DNA from 2 places in the Candidatus Stoquefichus sp. SB1 genome. Region 1 is predicted to be linked to the other one. Evidence: riboswitches for the same ligand, from Rfam matches in the RefSeq annotation. Region 1 holds a riboswitch; the other holds the start of a gene.

The links. Region 1 has a riboswitch for cyclic di-GMP ahead of BN1865_RS10900 (transporter substrate-binding domain-containing diguanylate cyclase). Riboswitches for the same ligand answer to the same signal wherever they lie in the genome.
Region 2: another riboswitch for cyclic di-GMP. It lies ahead of BN1865_RS09170 (sensor domain-containing diguanylate cyclase); the one in region 1 lies ahead of BN1865_RS10900 (transporter substrate-binding domain-containing diguanylate cyclase).

What each region holds. Positions count from the first base shown of each region.
Region 1 is NZ_LN852695.1:576,919-586,100, forward strand. Features, by position in the region: gene BN1865_RS10885 (immunoglobulin-like domain-containing protein) at 1-461, shown strand, start outside; gene BN1865_RS10890 (rhomboid family intramembrane serine protease) at 451-1,020, shown strand; gene BN1865_RS10895 (YaiI/YqxD family protein) at 1,017-1,469, shown strand; cyclic di-GMP riboswitch class I at 1,531-1,609, shown strand; gene BN1865_RS10900 (transporter substrate-binding domain-containing diguanylate cyclase) at 1,714-4,164, shown strand; gene asnB (asparagine synthase B) at 4,174-5,760, opposite strand; gene BN1865_RS10910 (hypothetical protein) at 6,092-7,171, opposite strand; gene BN1865_RS10915 (MATE family efflux transporter) at 7,300-8,622, opposite strand; gene BN1865_RS10920 (MerR family transcriptional regulator) at 8,683-9,182, shown strand, end outside.
Region 2 is NZ_LN852695.1:217,067-226,248, forward strand. Features, by position in the region: gene BN1865_RS09135 (hypothetical protein) at 1-264, opposite strand, end outside; gene BN1865_RS09140 (Jag family protein) at 780-1,379, opposite strand; gene BN1865_RS09145 (YidC/Oxa1 family membrane protein insertase) at 1,394-2,254, opposite strand; gene rnpA (ribonuclease P protein component) at 2,257-2,592, opposite strand; gene rpmH (50S ribosomal protein L34) at 2,632-2,766, opposite strand; gene dnaA (chromosomal replication initiator protein DnaA) at 3,281-4,624, shown strand; gene dnaN (DNA polymerase III subunit beta) at 4,773-5,876, shown strand; cyclic di-GMP riboswitch class I at 5,961-6,036, shown strand; gene BN1865_RS09170 (sensor domain-containing diguanylate cyclase) at 6,089-8,347, shown strand; gene BN1865_RS09175 (response regulator transcription factor) at 8,401-9,072, shown strand; gene BN1865_RS09180 (sensor histidine kinase) at 9,074-9,182, shown strand, end outside.

The sequences.
Region 1 (9,182 bases):
TAGAAGTTGGAAAAACAATTTATGCCAAAGATTTGATTAAGAAGATAGAAGATCAATCACATACAACTGTTTATTTTTATGAAGAAAAAACAAAACAGAAATCTAAATCAAAAACATATACTGAACCTGGATCACATGTGGAAAAAATTATTGTTGAGGATGATCATGGAAATCAGTCTTCAGCTTTACGGGTAAAGATCGTTGTAGAAAACAATAAGGTTTTACCAATAATTACAGGGGCTAATGATATTGAAATACATGTTGGTGATGAAATTGATTTAAAGAAAGGTGTAAAGGCCACTGATGATATTGAGGGAGATATTACTTTTAGAATGATTATAAGTGGAACTGTTAATAATCAAGAACCAGGAGTTTATCAGATTACTTATTCAGTGAGTGATAATGCAGGTAATATTGGAAAAACAATAAGAAAGGTAACTGTTATAGAAAATGATAACTAATATATATTTATTAATTTGTGCTGGGCTATTTATTTATATTAATTTTATCAATCAGGAGGATAAATATGATTGTGCAATGAAGTTAGGAGCGTTTTATCCTCCTGATATTCATGAAAGAAAGCAATATTGGCGTTTTGTGACTTGTCATTTTATTCATGTAGACTTCTTTCATTTCTTAATGAATGGCTATGCTTTGTATCAATTGGGACATTTTTTTGAAAGTTTATTAGGACCAGTTGAATATTTGTATTTGATATTGATATCAATGTTTTTAAGTTCGCTATTGTGTTATAGTGCTTCGCAGATATCAGATCGTTATTACTATACAATGACGATTGGAGCAAGTGGCGTTGTCTATGGTTTCTTTGGAGCTATCATTGCTTTAGGGTTATTTGTGGGTGGACCATTCATGTCTTTGTTACAGCAATTTATGAGTGTTATTGTTATTAATTTGTTATATACATTAATGAATAGACAGATTTCTAAAACAGGACATCTTGGTGGATTAATTGGAGGAATTGTTGGGATTGTTATTTTACTGGCAATTCAGATGGTATGAGATTGCTCATTGATGGTGATGCTTGCCCTGATAAGTTGGCAATTAAAGCACTCGCAATAAAATATCAGATAGAAATGATTGTATATATTGATTATGCTCATGTTTTAGAGGATGATTATTATCAGGTTGTGGAATGTGAAATAGCAAGAGACAGTGTTGATATGCGAATTGTTAGTGATGTTCAACCAGGAGATTTAGTGATTACACAAGATTATGGATTGGCTGGTTTACTGCTAGGAAAACGTGCGATTGTGTTGCATATGAGTGGAATGCTGATTAATGATCAAAATATTGATTTGTTGTTGTCAACACGCTATATCTCAGCAAAAGAAAGAAAAAGTGGGAAACATGTGAGAGGGCCAGCAAAGAGAACTTCTCAAATACGTGAAAAGTTCTTAAATAATCTTGAAGAAATATTAAAAAAGGCTGTTCAACAAGGAAATGAATAGCTTTTTTTGTCACAAAATAATATATTCACATTGACTTTATAGGACAAATGTGAGTATGATAAGAACACAAAGGCAAAACTATCGAAAGGTAGTGACGCAAAACTATAGGGCCTGTTTTCATATGGCAGCCAGTTGCAAAAAATAGTCTTGAAAATTCATGTTTTGAATCTTTTTTCATGATGATTTTGCATACTGGTGGATTTTACGAGTATGCTTTTTTGTTGAGATAAAGGAGATGAGAAGATTGAAGAAAATATTATCTATAATAATGGTGAGTTTAATACTTTTGACAATTCATATAAGTCCTTTATCTGCTAAAACAACAGTAAAAGTTGCTTATCCCATTCAAAATGGAATGTCAGAAATTAATGATGGAAATGTTTACTCTGGATATACTTATGACTATTTAAATGAGTTGGAACGTTTTACTCATTTTAAATTTGAATATGTCGCTTTAGAAGGTGATGAAAATGAACAAATTATATCGGCCATGGAGAAAGTTCAAAATGGGGAATTAGATATGATGGGTGGTTTAATTTATGATGAGTCATTAACATCGATGTATGATTATACTTCAACCAATTATGGTATGGGAAATATGGCATTGTATGTTTTATCTAATAATGCCAATATTAATGATACAAATATTTATTCACTCAAGTCACTGGATGTTGGTATTGTCAGTTCAAAACAACAAGAGAATGTGAAATTAAAAGAATTTGGAGATATGAATGGTATTAGTATTAAACAGCATTTTTATGAAACAAGTGTTGAGTTGCTGAAAGATTTAGATGACCAAAAGATAGAGGCGGCAGCTATTTCTGAACAGGCTAATATTGTTGGAAATTATCGTGTTGTTGCGACGTTTTCACCACGACCTTTTTACTTTGTGACAACAAAAGGAAAGTCGGATATTATTTCTGAAATGAATGAAGCTATGACAGCTTTGAATAAAGAACAGCCTTCATTTATGAGTGAATTACATGATAAATACTTTTCTCTTCGTAATGATCACTTTATATTAACAGATAGTGAAAAAGAATATGTTAAAAATCATCCTGAGATAGAGGTCGCTATATTGGGTGGTAAAGCACCTTTTCAATCCAAAGATAGTCGAGGGAATATTGTTGGGATTACAATTGATTTATTAGATTATATTGGAGAATTAAGTGGGATTAAGTTTAAATATAACTATACTGAATCTTATGATGAGTATTTAACAATGTTAGAAGATCATCAAAATCTTATTGCTGGAGCTGTTACAACTCCTTATTATGAAAGTCATAATCAGTTTTCTTTATCAAAATCTTTTGTAAATTCTAATGTTGAAATTATTATGACAAAAGGATTGGATGCAAGTGAAGTTATAGGTAAGAGATTGGCGATACCAAAAGGAACAGATTTTTCAAATAAGTATCAGGGAGAAATTGTTTATTATGATACAGCACATGACTGTTTTAATGCTGTGGATAAGGGATTAGCCGATTATGCTTATTTAGCGAGTCATGTTGCAATATATTATAATAGTACATTTTCGTTTGAAAATGTAACAATGATTCCTCAGTCTGAAGGACATAATACGAAAAATTGTATTGCTGTTAGAAAAGATGATGATATTTCTTTAATGAGTATTATTAATAAAGGAATAGATACAGCTTCATTTTCAGAAATACAATCCATTGTATTTAAAAATGCAACCTATGCTAAAGAGGATCTTACTTTTGTAAATTATATTCAGAATAATCCAGCTCCATTTATAAGCATTGTTGTTGTATTAAGTGGAATTTATTTCTTTTCTAGATATTATACTAATAAAAAGAATAATGAAAAGGTTCTTAAGGAATTGAATCGTTTTCAACAAATTAGTGATTTATCAGGAGATTGTTTTATAGAATATAATGTAGCAAAAGATATGCTTACATTGAGTGGTGGAGCAGCAAAATTATTATGTAATCAAAAAAATATTGAAAATTATATTCAAAAGGAATATGCAGGCTCAGAAAAAATTAAATCGGTTTTAGAGAATAAACGCACATATAATGAAGAAGTTATGGTGAAATTGCTAGATGAAACAAGTCGTTGGCAAAGAGTGTTCTTACAACCAATATTTGATGAAAAGGATCAATTGACTTATATTATTGGAAAGATTACTGATATTCAATCACAAAAAGAAGAACAGTTACAATGGAAAGAACTTGCAAGAAAAGATAGTTTAACAAAAATTTATAATTCAGCTACATGTCGTGAACTTATTAGTGAATATTTAGAAAGTCAAACAACAAATAGAGTTGCATTTATCATATTGGATATAGATAATTTTAAAGGGATTAATGATAACTTTGGACATTTTTATGGAGATCAAATTTTACAAAACTTAGTTTCAATTATTCTTCAAATTACATCATCAACAGATGTGGTGGGAAGAGTTGGTGGAGATGAGTTTATCATTGTTCTTAAGAATCCTCAGAGTGAGGAATGGGTTATTGAATATTGTCAAAAACTCAGAAATATTGTTCATGAGAATTTGATTGGTGAAGATAGAAAACCAATGACAATAAGTATGGGAATTGCTTTTTCACAAGAACATCAAACATATGATGAAATATATCAAAATGCTGATAAAGCATTATATGCTGTTAAAAAATCTGGTCGTAATAATTATCGATTTATCAATACACTTAAAAAGAGCGATTAATTCGCTCTTTTATTGACCACTTTTACCATAATTTTTTAAAACTCTAGCACTTGGATCACTGACATTACAACCATCCCATTCCTTATTAGGCATCCAAAAGTCTTTAATCCATTTGGCTTGACCTGGATAAAATTCTTCAAATATATCACGATACAATAAAGATTCCTTTGTATATGGAGGACAATAAGCATATTTATCTTTTGCTTTTAAAACATCTTCATCAGTATATATAGTTTCAGCATATTCTTTTAAATAATCAACCATGGAATGACCTACAGCATCACTAAACGCCGCTTTTTCACGCATTAAAATATCATCAGGTAAATAATCCAGTCCTTCAAAAGCATGTCTTAAAAGATATTTTCCTTTATTATAAGTATTCATTTTCTTGTTTGGGTCAATTGCCATTGCATAATTGACAAAATCAATATCAGCAAAAGGCACACGTCCTTCTAAAGCGTTGGCTGATATACAACGATCAGCTCTTAAAACATCATACATATAGAGTTCTTGTATACGTTTTTGTGATTCTTTTTGAAAAGAGGAAGCATCAGGAGCAAAATCTGTATACTTATAACCAAAAAGTTCATCAGAAACCTCACCAGTAAGAATCACTTTTAAATTTGTATGTTCATGAATATATTGGCACAATAGAAACATACCAATGCTAGCACGAATGGTTGTAATGTCCCATGTTTCTAAAGTATAAATGACTTTTCTTAAATGATTTAATACATCTTCCTTACGCATAATAATTTCAGTGTGGTCTGTATGCAAATAGTCAGCAACCTGTCTAGCATATTTGAGATCAATCGGATCAGTTTCCATACCAATCGCAAACGTTTGAATCGGTTTTTTGGACATACGGCTAGCGATAGCACAAACTAATGATGAATCTAAGCCACCACTTAATAAAAAACCAATAGGGGCATCAGACTGTAATCTTTTTTTAACAGCTTTTTCTAATTTGCTACGTAAACAAAAAGCAATTTCCTCAATACTATCCATATGAATCATTTTGACATCACTTAAATCATTATAACAAATAAATTCTCCATTACTATAATAATGTCCAGGTGGAAATGGCATAATATCATCACATATATCAACTAAAGCCTTAGCTTCAGAAGCAAAACAAATGACATGTTCTTGATGACTATAGCCATAAAACATAGGACGAATTCCCATTGGATCACGAGCAGCTAAGATTTGTTTGGTTTGGTTATCATACATAACAAAAGCAAATTCTCCATCTAGCATTCTGACCATTGTATCTATACCATATTTTAAATAGAGTGGTAATAGAATTTCACAATCACTACCACTATGACAAATATAATCATTATAAAGATTTTCCTTTAAAGCAGGATAATTATAAATTTCCCCATTACACACCACAATATTATCCAGGTATTGAAAAGGCTGCATCCCTCGTTTTGATAAATCCATTATTGAAAGTCGATTAAATCCCCATGTCCTACCAAAAGCATAATAACTTTCAGATGCATCAGGACCACGATTACTTATCTTCTTCAATGATAAATCAAAAGCTTCTAAAGACAATTCTTGTCCATTCATAACTAAAAAACCACACATATATCATTTCTCCCTTCTTTTGACAAAAAAACTCGCCACAATGTGCGAGTATCTGTCCAGTATAATTCATAAAATCATGAAGTTACATGGTACGGAAAATACTTCTGTGAGTACTCGATACCCGTCAGCCGTAACGTAACTGAAAACGATCTAGCCTACTTCTTTCGTTTCGGTAGACAGCTCCAAGGTGTTCTTCATCATAAACTTCATCACTGGACTTGCACCATCTTCCAGTTCGCTGGGACTTCTGTTTAAGATTACTCTCCTTATCGTAGCCTTTATGAATTGTTACTAGTATATAATAATTTTTTATTAATTGCAATAATAAATTTTAATTGTTTTGATAATTTTTGAATAAATGATGATCTTTCCATTGCTCCTTGATTGCTTGACTCTGTTTATCAAGATGAAGATGACAATAAACAACATATAATTGATATTGAAGAATAGGCTTTATCATTTCATGCTGTAATTCATTTTGATGAGATTGTATATAATCGAGAAACTCCTGCCATTTTTCTTGCTGAAACAACTCTTCCATAGTTATTCTTAATAAAATAGTTTGTGTTGTCTTACTCTTTTGAATACGTGGATGAGATTCAATAATATGCAGTAATTGTGTTTTATGATAAGTCGCATCTAAATTTAAATGACTGGCATAAATAAAACAATGATAATGATACATTTGTAAAAGGGCAGGTTTTTTAATCATCTTATGACAATCAAGAAAATGTAAATAATCATAGCCTTCTTGAAAATAACCCAAATTCCCTAAAGCAGCACCAACATTCATTATATCAATCAAATTCAATGAGTTTGGTTTACCTCTTTGATATCCAGATAAAAGATAAATTAAGTATAAATAACTAACAGAATCCTTTAACACTGTTTGATTGAACTTACGATAATGATGAATAGCTATGACTATAGATTCAAAGAAGTAAATGAAAATTGCAGCAATAACATAAATAAAAATATTAATTGATTGAAAACTTTTCCATTGATGTGTATTAAAATCATAACGTACTTGAGAGACATTAAATAATAAACTGTAAATAAGAAATACAGCTAATAATATAGAAATATAAGTTAATAATCTTTCTATCAGTAAATATTTATGAAATTTATCAGTTGAAGTTTGTTTTTTTAAATCTGACAAGTCAATTGAAGGGATAATATGCTCATCTAAATAATGATGAATAAGTGTTGCTTTTTTATTTGGAAGTAAAAAGTTAATAACAAAAATAATGAGACATATAAAGATAGGGAGAATCGGGAAAAAGATATAGAAGAAACTATAAGTGACAGCATTTTTGATATGCATTGAGGTATAGAGTTGAAATAAATAACACATAAATATTATTAAGAAACATAGGATACTATAGAGTATAATAAGAGATTTGTTTTTCATATAATGGCTCCTTTTTCTTAATATTATACGTTATACATATCATAAATATAAATAAAAATAATGTGTGAAATATTCAAAAGAAAATGTTGATCATATAAGAAATTCAATGTTATATAAATCAAAAAACATCAGTTAACTGATGTTTTTTGATAAAGTGTTTTATGAGAACGATAATAAAATTGAATAGCAATGATTAAGATAAAGCATTCGCTAATAGGAAATGAAATCCAAACCCCATTTAAATGAAAGAGAATAGATAATCCAATAACGAGAGGAATAATGATAACGCCCCCTCTTAAAATTGATAATACAAATGACTTCTTCATTTGTTCTGTTGAAGCAAAGAAAGTAATCATGACCATATTGATTCCGGCAAAAAAGAATCCAGCAAAATAAAGTGGTAAACCGTTTTGAGCAATTTGCGCCATAATTATATTATTTTCACTATTAAAAATAGCAACAATAAATTGTGGGAAACAAAGCATACATACATAAATCATTGTAGAAACAATAAGTGATGTCACAATCGCATAACCAAAATAAGCATGTGTTAATTCAGTATTTCTTTGACCATGACTTTGACTCAATAATGGCTGAATTCCTTGCGCAATACCTGTATAGAGAGCAGTGACAACTAAGGCAAGATTACTGATAATGCCATAACTTGCTACAGCGATATTACCACCAATAGATAAAATGACCATATTAAATACAAATACAATAATACCACCTGATAATTCAGTGACAAATGTAGATATACCAATAGTGATTATTTTCCATATATAATATATTTTCAAACGTACATTGGTAAAATGAAAATGATTTTGTTTCCATAAGACATGTAAACTACAAATACATAAAGCAACAATAGGTGAGAATCCTGTTGCTAAAGCAGCACCAAACATTCCTAACTGACAAGGGAAAACAAGAATATAATCAAAGACAATATTAAAAAGTGTTCCAGTCAGCATAGCAAAACTTGCCAAACGAGGATTGTTGTCGTTTCTGACAAAAGTGACTATAATTTGTTGAATAATGAAAAATGGTGTAAACAGTATAAAAGTACGTAAATATGTTGAAGCTATTTCAATAACTTCAAAATCAGCTCCCATAAAATACATAATTTGTTTTGCAAAAACAAAACCTAATATTGTTATTGGAATAGAAATCAGAAATCCTAATTTCATAGCTGTTGTAAAATAAGCAGAGGCTTCTTGATCTCTTTGTTGTACTTTGAGAATTGAAAAACGTGTAGCACTTCCAACACCAATTAATAATCCTAAACCAGAAATAATTGAATAGAGTGGTAAAATAAGATTTAAAGCAGTGAGGCCTATACTTCCCACACCATTAGCGATAAACAATGTATCAGCTAATATATAACATGACAACCCCACCATACTTAACATATTAAAACTAACATATTTGATAAATACTAATTTTCTTTCCATAATCCACCTCCCTGTGATATCATAGACTATAGGGTAACACTATAGTCAAGGAGAATTTTTATGTCACAATATTATCAAACTTATTACACTACAGGAGAATTTGCTAAACTTTGTCATACAACTAAAGAAACATTATTTCATTATGATTCAATTGGTTTATTAAAACCTAAAATTGTTAAGGAAAATGGTTATCGATATTATCTTTCATCACAATATTTTGAATTTGATCTGATTAAAGTTTTGCAGGAAGTTAAAATGTCTTTAAAAGAAATTAAGGCATTTATGATTCAAAGAAATAGTGAAAATTTTGTGAATACATTAAATGAGAAATATTTACAATTAGAAGAAGAGAAAAAAAGAATTGAAGAGATGCAGTATCGTATTCAACAGGCTATTTCTATGACAAAATATGGAGTAGAGACTAAACATATGGTGCCTTTTTTACAAGAATGTTTGGAAGAGCATCTTTTAACGATCACATTACCTGATCACTATATGAGTGATCGGGAGATGATGGGATATATGAGTCAGCAGTTGGAGTACTGTGCACAACATCGTTT
Region 2 (9,182 bases), 360 kb from region 1:
ATCTCTCTGTACTTCAATGTTGATATAGTCATCACCATCCCTGACAAGTACATCAATGCTGATAGATCTACCCAGAATATTATTGATATCATACTGAGCATGACATTCAATGATATCAACACTCCTTTCAAGGATAATTTCAAGAAACTGTCTGACGACATCCTCATCCTTAAAGACAATCCTCATGAAGTCATCATCCATCAGTCTCAGTCTGGCAATAGAATCAAGATAATCGGTATTGCCTTCATGAACAAATAAAGTCATTCAATAAATCCCTCCTTATATTGATATAAGGAATCTAATAACAATATAGCACAATAATTGCTTAAAGTAAATATTTATTCAAAAGATCCCTATACTTATATATACACAAAAAAAGTTCATTTTTCTTTTTTTAAATCAAAGAAAATTAAATTTTTTACTAAACAATTATTGAGTGAAACATGACTAACATATTTACATCATTATGATCTTCTTAATATTTTTCTAGGATATTATAATATTGATTATATATTACTTTTCATTTATACTTAAATATGACCATAATATAGTATTTATAATTCTATTTTGTGTTTACTAAAAATTTACTTTTTTAGCTATTGGTTATCACCTTTTCACTTTTTTAATGATAGCTTGAACAACTTCATTATAAACAGAAAGGTGATACCTTTGTATAACTTTTTATCTTCCACCTGCATAGCAGGTGTTTTTTTCATATACTCTGTTCTCAACTTGCTCAAGTTTATTAAATCAAAAAAAGAATAGCTCACACTATTCTTTTATTCTACATATGAAATTGTAATAAATCTATTTTTTCCTTCGCCTTGGCTTTCTGTTTTTAAATGACCCATTTCAGAAATCACTTGATGAATTACTTTTCTTTCATCAGCAGGTAATGGATCAAGTTTAACTGCTACTTTACTTCTTAAAACTTGTTTTCCAAGACGTTTTGCCATAGATGACACTTTCTTATATCGATTTTCTTTATATCCATTTATATCAATACTAATTTCAATTCTTTTCTTAAATTGATTCTGTACAGCATTTTTAGCAATAAAATTTAATGCTCTTAAAATAACACCATTTTTACCAATCAAAATAGAATTATTATCTGTATTAATATTACAATAAATACGTTCATTTTGAATATAAGATACTGTTTCTACAGTAAACTCCATATCTGATAAAATTTTTCTTATGTAATTTTCTAAAAAATCTTGAACCATACTCTCAGTATAACATTCAATAATCACTTTTTTAGAAAATAAGCCTCTTTTTTCTTCAATAATTTCATAATTCAGCTGATCTGGAGTTATTCCTAAATCTTGACATGCAAGTTGGACAACTTCATCTACAGTTTTTCCTTCATATGTTTTCATTGTTTTGTCCGTCCTTATTTTTCTCTTTTCTTTTCAATGTGATAAATTTGGATATAAATAGTTCTTATAATTGTAACGATACTTGTTGTAATCCAATATAAAGACATAGCTGTTGGCATTGATAATGCAAACCAAACAATCATAACAGTCATAACAATATTCATTGTTTTCATTGATTGTTGTTGTTTAGATACTTTATAACGAGGATTTCTTTTTAACATGATATTATTGATTTCAATTGCTAAATATTGTGTAATACCAACAATTGCAACAATAACAATATATTGCCAATGACCACTTGTGATTTGAGACATTGGTGTTAATCCTAATGATAATCCAAAGAGTGTTGAATCATATAAAAGTTCAATTCTTTGAACACCTTGCCACATTGCTAACATAATTGGAAGAGTTAAGAAAGTTGTAAATGAACTCATCATACTAACATCATGCTTTTTATATAATGCCTGAATTTCAGCAGATTGTCTCATTTGTGAAGCCTGATCTTTTCTTCCAGCATATTTTCTTTGAATCTTTTCCATTTCTGGTTGAAGCATTTGCATCTTTTGTGTAGAAACAGTAGATTTAATCATAATAGGTAAGATTAACAAGTTGATGAAAATTGTCATACCGACAACTCCCCAGGCAACATTACCTAATGTATCACTAATAAATAAGATTCCCTTAGCAATTGGTATTGTTAAGATAAAATCAAAAAATCCAGCATCCAAACTCCATGGAGTTGAAGCATTAATTGCACGATCAGCTAATAAATGTCCATTTGAATCTAAGTTTTGACCACAACCTGTCAATACAAATACAAAGGCCAATAATGCAAATACCTTTAAAAATTTCTTTGTACGTTGATCTAAATACATGTTTATTTTTCCATCCTTTTATTTATTTTGTCATAGAGAAATTTTAAATCTTTCATATTATCCTGATATGAACTTGTTAAAAATTTATTTCTTACTATCACAATAAAATCCCTTTTTTGATCTTTATCAAAAATTTCTTGAACCATCATTCTGACTTGCCTTTTCACTTTATTACGCTTAACAGCATGACCTAATTTTTTACTTACAGAGATACCTACTCTCATATGATAATCATTTTTCATATAATAGACAACATATTTTCCATTAGCAACAGAATTTCTTTTATGAATAATTGTCTGAAAGTCCTCATTTTTCTTAATTCGATATTCTTTTTTCATATTTTTTTAGAAAAAAAACCACATAAAGTGGAATTTTTGTTAGGCAGATAATACTTTTCTTCCTCTTTGACGGCGACGAGCAAGTACTTTTTTTCCGCCTACTGTTGCCATTCTAGCTCTAAAACCATGAGTTTTTGCTCTTTTTCTCTTATTTGGTTGATATGTTCTTTTCATTCATTACACCTCCAAAATTTCTAATTTTTTTATACACAGTAACATATGCCCCATTATTATATGGGTTTTACCCTTATAAGTCAATGAAAATAATGAAAATTCTTTGATACAATACGTATTTTTAGGAAAAAAAACAGGCATAAATTCAGTCAATTTACATATATTATGAATAGAGGAAATAAACTTTTCACACTTTATTCACGTTGTGAAAGAAGTTATTCACAATTGTGCATAATTCCTCTTAACGCCTTATCCAGCTTAATTCTTGATTGTGAATGAGTTTAAGCATAACTTGTGAATATAGAAATCTCAAAAAAAATATTCACAATTATTCACAGTGCATAATTATTTGTGCACATTTTTACTTTACACAAATTTGTGTATAACCAAAAAAATACCGATTTATCAATACTTTTTACTGTGCATAACTATGTGAATAAGTTGTGCATGGCTTTTTTGCTCTTCATTTTATTCACAATTTCATCTATAATATGAACTGAAAGAAGGTGAATATGTGAATAATCTTAATATAGATTGGCAAAAGACGCTCAATATATTCAAAAGTAAGCTAGATGAATTTCATATTGATAAGATTAGTTTTGATTCTTTCTTCACAACTTTGCAGGTCAGAGATATTGTTGATAATGATGTCACTATGACTATTGATACTCAATGGAGTTTAGATTTTGTATCTACTTATATTGATAATTTAGAAGAAATCTACAACACAATTACGAATGGACATTATCATTTAACCCTTGTGACTGAAGAAGATTATAATAAAGCAACATCTCAAAAAAATGTTTTATTAAACTTTGAAGATAATCTTAACCCTGATTTAACATTTGAAAACTTTGTTGTTGGTAACAGTAATAGAATTGCTCAAAATGCCTCATTAGCTGTAGCAATGAAACCAGGTATTTCTTATAGTCCTTTATTTATTCACAGTAATTCAGGACTGGGGAAAACACATTTATTAAATGCAATTGGTAATTACGCTAAAAAACGTGAGCCTTCAACAAAAGTCCTTTTTACAACAAGTGAAAACTTTGTGAATGAATATATCCAATCACTATCAAACCATACCATTGAAGAATTTAATTATAAATTTAGACATATTGATATCCTTTTAATAGATGATATTCAATTTATGGCTACAAAAGAATCATCTAGTGAAATCTTTTTTAATATATTTAATAGCTTAATTAGTAATAAAAAACAGATTGTCATTACTTCTGATAAACCACCTCGTGATCTAAGAGGTATGGAAAGTCGTCTAGTCAGTCGATTCTCTTCTGGTTTAACAGTCAGTATTGACACACCTGAATTTGAAACATCAAAAGCCATCTTAAGAAAAAAAATTGAAATAGAAAATGTTGATTATCCTATTGCTGAAGAAGTTCTTGATTTTATAGCTTCACACTTTAATACCGATGTTAGAGAATTAGAAGGAAGTTTAAAACGTTTATTATTTTATAAACTGATTTGTGGCAAAAAATCTGATACAATAGATTTAAACTTTGCATTAGAAGCATTTAGTGATACATATACTCAACCTGCTCAAAAGAAGGAATTAACAGTATCTAATATCAAAAAATGTGTTGCTGATTATTACAATCTCACAGTTACCCAAATTAATTCTAAATCTCGTACTTCTAGTATTATTGTTGCAAGACATATTGCAATGTACTTAGTTAGAGACTTAATTGATGATATTTCTTTTATTCAAATTGGTCATGAATTTGGAGGAAGAGATCATTCAACTGTAATGAAAGCTTGTAGTAAAGTTCAAAAGAAATTAGAGAAAGATATGAATTATCGTCAAGCTATTGATGACATCAAAAAGAAGCTTGTGTAAAAGTTATGCACAGTTATCCACAATTTATTCACCCTCTATTTCTTAAAAAAGAATGATAAAAACACGATTTTTTAAACTTATGCTTATTGTGCACAGTATTATTATTATGATATTATTTAAATAATAATAAAAATAAAGGAGAAAAAAGATGAATTTCAAGATTAAAAGATTAGAGTTACTTAATGCTTTAGCAAAAGTATCCAGAGCTGTTTCAATGAAAAGTCCTTTACCTGTTTTAACAGGAATTAAATTTGATCTCAAAGAAGATGAATTAATATTAACTGGTAGTGATAGTGATATTACAATTCAAACAACGATTAAAGAAAATATTGAAATTCTTGAAAAAGGTTCTGTTGTTTTATCTTCTCGATATATATTAGAGATTATTAAAAAAATTGATTCTGATCAGGTTCATATATATATAGTAGATGGAACTTTAACAAGAATAGAAGGAGCAAGTTCACGTTTTGATTTAAATGGTACATCTTATATTGATTATCCTAGAATTGATTTAAATAAATCTGGAGTCAATTTACAGATGAAATCAACAGATATTAAAGAAGCAATTGAACAAACATCTTTTGCTACAAGTGAAAAAGAAACAAGACCTGTTTTAACAGGAGTTAATTTTAAAGCAAAAGATCATGTTTTAGAATGTATTGCAACTGATAGTTATCGTTTAGCAAAACGTATATTAAATATTGAGTCTGACGTTTCTTTTAATATTATTATTCCTAAGAAAAGTTTAATTGAAATTAGTCGTATTATTGAAAAAGATGAATTAATTGATATGTATGTTTCTGATCGTAAAGTCTTATTTATATTTGATTCAGTATTAATTCAAACAAGATTAATTGATGGAACATATCCAGATACAAGTCGTTTAATTCCAAATAGTTTTGATTATTCTATGACTATTGATAGTGTAAGTTTACTTAATTCTATTGATAGAGCTTCATTATTATCAAATGAGCAATCAAATATTATTAAATTAACAATGAATGAAGATCAAGTGATGTTATCTTCTTATTCACAGGAAATAGGGTCAGTAGAAGAAAATTTATCAAAAGCTTTTTATAAGGGAACACCACTAAGTATCTCTTTTAGTGCAAAATATTTAAATGATGCAATTAAAAGTATTAATGGTGATAAGGTCAAAGTCTTATTTACAGGTGAAATGAAACCATTTATTATTAAAGATTTTGAAAAAGAAGATATCATTCAATTGGTTTTACCAGTTAGAACTTATTAAAAAGTATGATTTTGTCATACTTTTTTCTTTTTTGTCGATTATGTATTCTTGATAAAGAAATTGAATATGATATAATAGTCTAGTATAAATATTTGGCAAAGCTATCGAAAGGTAGTGACGCAAAGCTAAAGGGCCTTTTTATTGGCAGCCAGTTGCATTTTGGTAATAGGTTGCTTTGCACCTATTTTTTATTTTGAGAAAGGAATGGAAAGATGAAGAAAACAAAATCATTAATGAAAATATTAATAGCAGCACTTCTTATGATTTTTACGTTTTGTTCATTCTATGACTTTATTCAACAAACAAATATATTAAATACTCAAACAACATTAGATCATTTAAAAGATGTTGGTAAAGAAACAGCCAATAATTATAATCAGAGATTTATAACAATGTCTCAGATTTTAAATAGTACTTGTAAATTAATAGAAACAAATGCTTCAAATGAAAAAGATATTGGTCAAATATTAGATAATGTTCAACAAAATCATACAATGTTTCAAAGATTATGGTTTGTAGATAAAAATAAACGTTTGCATAATTATAAAGAACATCTTGAAATGGATGCTGTTAATAGTTATGTTGATCTCATGTTAAAAGGACAATCTGGAATAACTGATCCTTTTGAGTCACCATTTAATCACAAAATGGTTGTTGTTGTTTATAATCCAATCTATAAACAACAAGAAGTTATTGGTGGTGCTATTGGTATTGTTGAAATTAATGATGTAAATCATGATTTTATTTATAATGATATTTTTGATAATGAGGCTTATGTTTTTGCAACTGCTTCTGATGGGAAAATAATATCTAAAATTAATAATAAGAATACACTTTATTATGGTGATAATTATTTTGATTTTTTAAAAAATGATGTTTTATATTTAGATGGAAATTATAATAATGTTATTGATCATATAAAAAATAATAAATCAGGATATATTACTTATCGTTTTCATGAAAATTATGAACGTTTGGTTTATTATACACCTGTTAAAATTAATAATTGGTATGTTTTTACTGTTATCTCTAGAGATATAGTGACACAAAAGAATGAAAAGACTAATCAAATTACTTTCTATTTAATTGTAAAAATGATTATTTTATTTATTATTTTAATGATATTGATTATTATCTATTTTAGAAAGATTAACAAAATTAATAGAGATATTAATAGAAAATTAGCTGCAAGTAATCGTAAAATTGAAGTTATTTTAAAACAGACAAATGATCGTATTTTTGAATACAGTATTGATAAAGATAGTCTAACTTTAGATGCTTGGAATGATTATCCTAAAATTATGTTAAATAGTTTTTTGAGTAATTTGCATAATTATAATTTTGTTTCTAAAGAACATGAAAAATTATTAATAGAGAAATTCCATGAAGTTATTGAGAATAAAGATAAGATTGTTTTTGATGCTAAATTCCCATATATCAGTAAAGATGAACAAACATGGTTCCATGTTTCTATTATCTATGTTGAAGAAAATCATAAGTTAATTGGGACATTAAAAAATAGTACAAAAGAAATGGAAGAGTATAATATTCTTCTTCAAGATCAAATGTTTAAAAATTCAATATATTCAAATGCTATGTGTATGTTTGCAGTGAATTTAAAGAGTCGAAAGGTTGTTATTTATCAAGTTGATAGTTTATATCATAATGTAATTAATGTTGAATATAATGATGAATTTATTTCAAATGTGATTTCTAAAGTTCATCCAGCTGATAAAGAAAGAGCAAGACGTTTCTTTAATTGTGATCGTATTCAAAGTCTTTATCATCATCATGATGGTATTAATCGTATAGAGTATCGTAGTTTTAATGAAGAAATGAATAAATATGTATGGATTCGTTATAGAATTCAATTTGAAAGACAAAGTAGCAACAATGAGTTATTAATGATTGCTTATGCAAATAATATTAATGAAGAGAAATTAAGACAGTTAGAATATGAATTTAAAGCTCAAAGAGATGGGTTAACAGGGTTATATAATCGTCAAAGATTTAATCAATTGGTTGATAATTATTTGCAAGAAAATAATTCTTTGGTTTGTTATAATGCTTATATGATTGTTGATTTAGATAATTTTAAAAAGATTAATGATAATTTAGGTCATAGTCAAGGGGATCAGGTCATTCAAAATGTTGCTCAAATATTAGAAAATATTTGTAGTGAAAATGGTTATATTGGACGTTTTGGTGGCGATGAGTTTGTGATTTTCTTATATGATCAGGAGTCATATGCTGAAATTGAAAACAAGGCAAGAAAGATTTTAAATGAAATTGAAAATATTGAAATTGATAAAAAGTTTGAACTTTCTGCATCCATTGGTATTGCTTTTGTTAAAAATGAAAAGAATCATATGCAGTTATTTGATAAATGTGATCAGGCGTTATATGTATGCAAAAATAGTGGTAAGAATAGATTCTTTGTATTTATAGATAATGAGGATACTAACTTTTAAAGTTAGTATTTTCATTATCTTAATGAATAAGCTATAATAAAGATGGTGAGATTATGAAAAAAATATTATTAGTTGAAGATGATATGGATATTATCAGTCATTTAACTTTATTTTTAGAAAGTGAAGGTTTTGTTATTAAAAATACAGATAGCCAAACACAGGCAATGAAGATGATTTATAATCAGAATTTTGATTTGATTTTATTGGATTTATCATTAAAAGAAGGCCATGGTTTTTCTTTATATCATGAGATTAAAGACTATCAGGATATTCCTATTATCTTTTTAACTGCCAGCAATGATGAATATAGCGTTGTAACAGGATTAAATTTAGGTGCTGATGATTATATTGCGAAACCTTTTCGTCCAAGAATTCTTTTATCAAGAATTCAAAGTGTATTAAGAAGATATCAAAAACAGGATATTATCTATCAGTATTTAGATATCAAATTAAATACATTAAGTGGTCAGGTTTATAAAAAAGATAAAGAAATTATTTTATCAGCTTTAGAATATAAATTATGTCTTATTTTCTTTTCTCATCCTCATCAATTACTCACAAGAGAATTTCTATTAGATGAACTTTGGAATATTACCGGAGAAGATGTGAGTGATAACACATTATCTGTTTATATTAAAAGATTACGTTATAAAATAGAAGATGATCCTAAAAATCCTCAGATTATTAAAACCATGCGAGGATTAGGATATAAATTAGGAGAATAAGATGGTTGAAGTATGTCTCATTATGATTATTTTGATACTGGGATGGACATTGTATCAGAAAAATCAAAATATAAAGAAAATATCAAAGCAAGTTAATGATGTTTTATTTC